DNA from 2 places in the Arthrobacter sp. P4_H3 genome. Region 1 is predicted to be linked to the other one. Evidence: riboswitches for the same ligand, from Rfam matches in the RefSeq annotation. Region 1 holds a riboswitch; the other holds the start of a gene.
The links. Region 1 has a riboswitch for S-adenosylmethionine ahead of metX (homoserine O-acetyltransferase MetX). Riboswitches for the same ligand answer to the same signal wherever they lie in the genome.

Region 1 (2,195 bases):
CGTGGCTCATGAGCGCTTCGGTGATGGCGATGTAGCTGTTGGCATCGAACCGCCGGACCAGCTTGGTGCCCTGGTGGTCCAGGTAGCTCTCCACCTGGTAGCGTCCGCGGTCCCCCAGCGAGACTGCCTGGAGCGGTGCTTCGCCGCCCTGGGCACTGCGGCCGAAGCGGGTCTCGAACTCGTTCGCGGAGCGGTACGTGATGTGCGCAATCCTGCGGGCAAGGGCCAGGCCGGCTTCCGGCTCGGGGCCGCCGTAGTAGTCGCCGCCGTTGAAGTTGACGTCCTGGCGGATGGCGAGGGTCTGCGCCTGGGCAAAGGCGATCTGCTCGGCGGTGCTGCTGGCGCCAATGGAAATCACGCCGCAGCGCCGGACCCGGTCCGGGAAGCTGACGGCCCACTCCAGGGCGCGGGCGCCGCCCATCGATCCGCCCAGTACCGCGTACCAGCTCCGGATGCCCAGGGCGTCTGCCAGCCGGGCCTCGGCCGCCGTCGTGTCCCGCAGGGTGACCAGCGGGAAGCGTGAGCCCCACGGCTTCCCGTCCGGGGCAGGAGTGGAGGGGCCGGTGGAGCCATAGCAGCCGCCCACGATGTTGATGGAGATCACGAAGTACTTGTCCGTATCAACCGGCGCGCCCGGGCCGGCAAGCTGCTCCCACCAGCCTTCCTCGTCGCTGGCTCCCCTTGTCACGTGGGTGCTGCCGGTCAGTGCGTGCTGCACCAGCACGGCGTTGGAGCGGTCCGGGTTCAGCGTGCCCCACGTTTCGTAGGCGAGGGTGACATCGGGCAGGTGCCCTCCGGCTTCGAGGTCAAGGCCGCCGATGCTCAGGAACTTGACGGTGCCATCGGGTGCGGTGTCATCGGGAACTGCGTTGGCATCTGTGCTGGTGTCCGCTGCGCGGACGTTTGTTTCGGGTACACCGCTGCGGGTGACGGCAATCGTCATCTGAGGACCTCTTCTTCGCGCTTGCCCGCCGCCAACTGGCCGGCAGGCCAGGTCTTCACCCGGGGCACCCCGCCGCGTAAGGAGGGTTGCCGGCCAGCAAGCCGGGGCTGTCGCTGGCACTCATGACCTGTAGTGAGTCTACGAAATGCGTCCCGGCAATGGCGAAGATTGTGACACCAATATGACTCCCGGCGTCGAGGCGCCGGGAGTCATATTGGGTCAGCACGGCGGCGGCAGGTCCTTCCAGGGCAGCCGCCGCCGTTCCGTTAGGCGCCTTTGGCGGCGCGGAACCCGGCGTCGAGGTCGGCGATGATGTCATCGATGTGCTCCAGCCCCACGGAGAGCCGGACCAGACCCGGCGTCACGCCCGCGACAGCCTGCTGTTCGGCTGTCAGCTGGCTGTGCGTGGTCGACGCCGGGTGGATGACCAAGGAGCGCACGTCACCGATGTTCGCCACATGGGAGTGAAGTTCCAGGGCGTCCACGAACCGCTTGCCGGCCTCGGCCCCGCCGGCGATGTTGAACGAGACGATGGCGCCGGTGCCCTTGGGCCCGTACTTGCGGCCGCGCTCGAACCAGGGGCTGGACGGCAGCCCCGCATAGGCGACGGATTCGACGTCGGACCGTGCTTCGAGCCATTCGGCGACGCTCACTGCGTTGGCAACATGACGCTCAACGCGGAGGCTGAGGGTTTCCAGGCCCTGGGCGATGAGGAAGGCGTTGAACGGGGAAACGGCCGAGCCCAGGTCGCGCAGCAACTGGACCCGCGCCTTGAGGATGTAGGAGAGGTTCGCCCCCAGGGCACCCTCCGCCCCGAGGTCCCGCGCGTACACGAGTCCGTTATAGGTGGGATCCGGGGTGTTGAAGCCCGGGAACCTGTCCGGATCCTTGCCGAAGTCGAAGTTGCCCGAGTCCACGATCACTCCGGCGATCGCACTGCCGTGGCCGCCAAGGTACTTCGTTGCCGAGTGGACCACGATGTCCGCGCCCCACTCCAGCGGCCGGATGAGGTAGGGCGTGGACAGCGTGTTGTCCACGATCAGCGGCACGCCCGCTTCATGGGCGGTGCGCGAGACCCCCTCGATGTCCAGGACGTCCTGGCGGGGGTTGGACACCACCTCGGCGAAGAACAGCTTGGTGTTGGGCCGGACTGCGTCCTTCCACTGCTGCAGGTTGTCCGGATCCTCCACGAACGTCACGGAGATGCCGAACTTCTTCAGGGTGTGGGCCAGCAGGTTGTACGTGCCGCCGT
Region 2 (2,195 bases), on a different contig from region 1:
CTCGAAGAACACGGCGGTCGTCGGCTCTGCCAAGGCGGCCCGCCACTGGTCCAGGTCCGGTCCGTCGACGAACACCGTTTCCACGCCCCACCGCGGCAGGATCTCGTTAAGGATGACGAAACACGAGCCGAACAGCGAGCGTGCAGCCACAACCCGGTCGCCGGCGGCGAGCAAGGCGCCAAGTGCCGTGAACACGGCGGACATGCCGGACGCCGTCGCGAAGCACGCCTCGGTGCCCTCGAGCAGCCGGAGGCGCTCCTGGAAGGTGGCCACCGACGGGTTGCCGTAGCGGGAGTAGACGAACCGTTCGTCCTCGCCCGTGAAGGCGCGCTCGGCAGCTGCCGCGGATTCGTACACGAAGCCGGAGTTAAGGAAGATCGGCTCGGTGGTTTCCTGGAAATTGGTGCGGTCAAGGCCGCCGCGGACAGCCTGGGTGTCGGGGCTCCAGCCGGCGGCGTCGGGGTTGAAGGTCACTTAGTTCTTTCCGAGGTTGGTGGGCAGGCCGCGGTTCTTCCAGCCGTTGACGGTGCGCTCGCCCCAACGGTCCGGTTCGCCTTCGAAGCCTTCAAGGACGTTGTAGGCGGTGAAGCCGGCCTGCGTGGCGGCGATTGCGGCGGCGACCGACCGGGCGCCGGAACGGCAGAGGAATACCAGTTCGACGCCGGTGTCCTCCGGGGCCTGCTGCTTCAGCTGGTCGATGAATTCCGGGTTGGGGATCCCGCCCGGGAAAGTCCACTGGATAAAAAGGGGATCGTTTTCCGTGGCCTTGGTGTCCGGGATGCCGATGTGCGCCCATTCACCCTCGGTGCGGACATCCACCAGGACGGCGCCCTGTTCCAGTTTGGCCCAGGCGTCCTGGGGGCTCAGGTCTCCGGCGTAGCTCACGCGTGCCCCTCGAAAGCGTCGCCGGGGAAGTCGGCGTCGAGGTCGGCGTCGAAGTCGAGCTCGTCCACCGCGGTTGCCACAGCGGCGTCGGCGGCGGCGATGGCCGCGGGCAGGATCACTGCCTGCGCCACGATCACGCTCGTGCCGTTGAAGGTGGCCGCCGGGCTCCCGTGGAGGACGTAGCCTTCGGACAGTGCGGCGGAGATGCGCTCGCAGAAGGTGCGGTCATCGGGGCCGGTGATCAGCCGGTACGCCAGCTTTTCCTGGGGTTGGTCCTGGGCGGCAGCCGGGGCGGCGGCCGGAACCAGTTGGGCGGGGGCGTCAGACACGACGGGTCTCCTTCTCTCACGCTTGCAGCTCGAATTGGTCGATATGCCGAGTATTCACCTGAGGCACCCCGCCGCGAAAGGGAGGGTTGCCGACCGGCCAGTCAGGGCTTGCCACCGGTTCTCATTACTCCCCAAAAACGTAACACTTACGACGGCCGCCTGCACCGCCGTCGTCGTCATCTTCCGTAACGGGACCACGCGCAATGAGCAGTCAACCCGGAGCCTATTGGGGGTCACTTGCGGCCTGTACGTGACCCCGTGTTGCGGTTACAAATGCCGGTGCGGGGAGGATAATGACGGGAGATGAACCGCTGTAACGCCGGATGAAATCAGGCAGCCGTGAACAGATCCAACGGGAATACAGTCAGTCCCATGCTGCACTTCGGTTGGTTTGTGGGTCACGGATTTGGTGTCCAGGGCTGGGGCACTCCCGGTTACGGCATCGGTTACGACTGGAAAAAGCCGGCGCTCTACCAGCACGCCGTGCGGGAATTCGAACGGGCAGGGCTCGACCTGTTCATCATCGAGGATTCACTTACCGTGCCGGACACCTACGGCGGGAGCGCCAAGGTGTCGCTGGCCCAGGCGTCCTTCGCACCCAAGCACGATCCGCTGGCCCTCGTTCCGTACCTGCTCTCCGCCACGGAGCACCTCGGCATTGTTCCCACGGTGAGCGCGTCCTTCTACCCGCCGTTCACAGCTGCGCGGCTGCTGGCGACCCTGCAGCACTTCTCCAACGGGCAGCTGGGCTGGAACGTGGTGACCTCCGGCAGCGATCTTGCCGCGCAGAATTACGGCCTGGACCAGCAGATCGAGCATGACCTCCGCTACGAGAAGGCGGAGGAATTCGTGGACGTGGTGCGCCGGCTCTGGCGCAGTTGGGAGCCGGACGCCATCCTGGAGGACGCGGAAGCGGGCGTCTTCGCGGACCACACGAAGGTCCACCCGATCAACCATGACGGCGAGTTCTTCAAGGTCCGG

Region 2: it holds a riboswitch for S-adenosylmethionine, as region 1 does, so the genes downstream of both, AC1DRE_RS10220 (DUF1737 domain-containing protein) here and metX (homoserine O-acetyltransferase MetX) in region 1, are expected to answer to the same signal.

What each region holds. Positions count from the first base shown of each region.
Region 1 is NZ_JBFUKK010000011.1:186,306-188,500, forward strand. Features, by position in the region: gene metX (homoserine O-acetyltransferase MetX) at 1-943, opposite strand, end outside; SAM riboswitch class IV at 956-1,071, opposite strand; gene AC1DRE_RS16065 (bifunctional o-acetylhomoserine/o-acetylserine sulfhydrylase) at 1,210-2,195, opposite strand, start outside.
Region 2 is NZ_JBFUKK010000005.1:446,421-448,615, reverse strand. Features, by position in the region: gene AC1DRE_RS10230 (O-succinylhomoserine sulfhydrylase) at 1-474, opposite strand, end outside; gene AC1DRE_RS10225 (rhodanese-like domain-containing protein) at 475-885, opposite strand; gene AC1DRE_RS10220 (DUF1737 domain-containing protein) at 882-1,214, opposite strand; SAM riboswitch class IV at 1,228-1,343, opposite strand; gene AC1DRE_RS10215 (NtaA/DmoA family FMN-dependent monooxygenase) at 1,587-2,195, shown strand, end outside.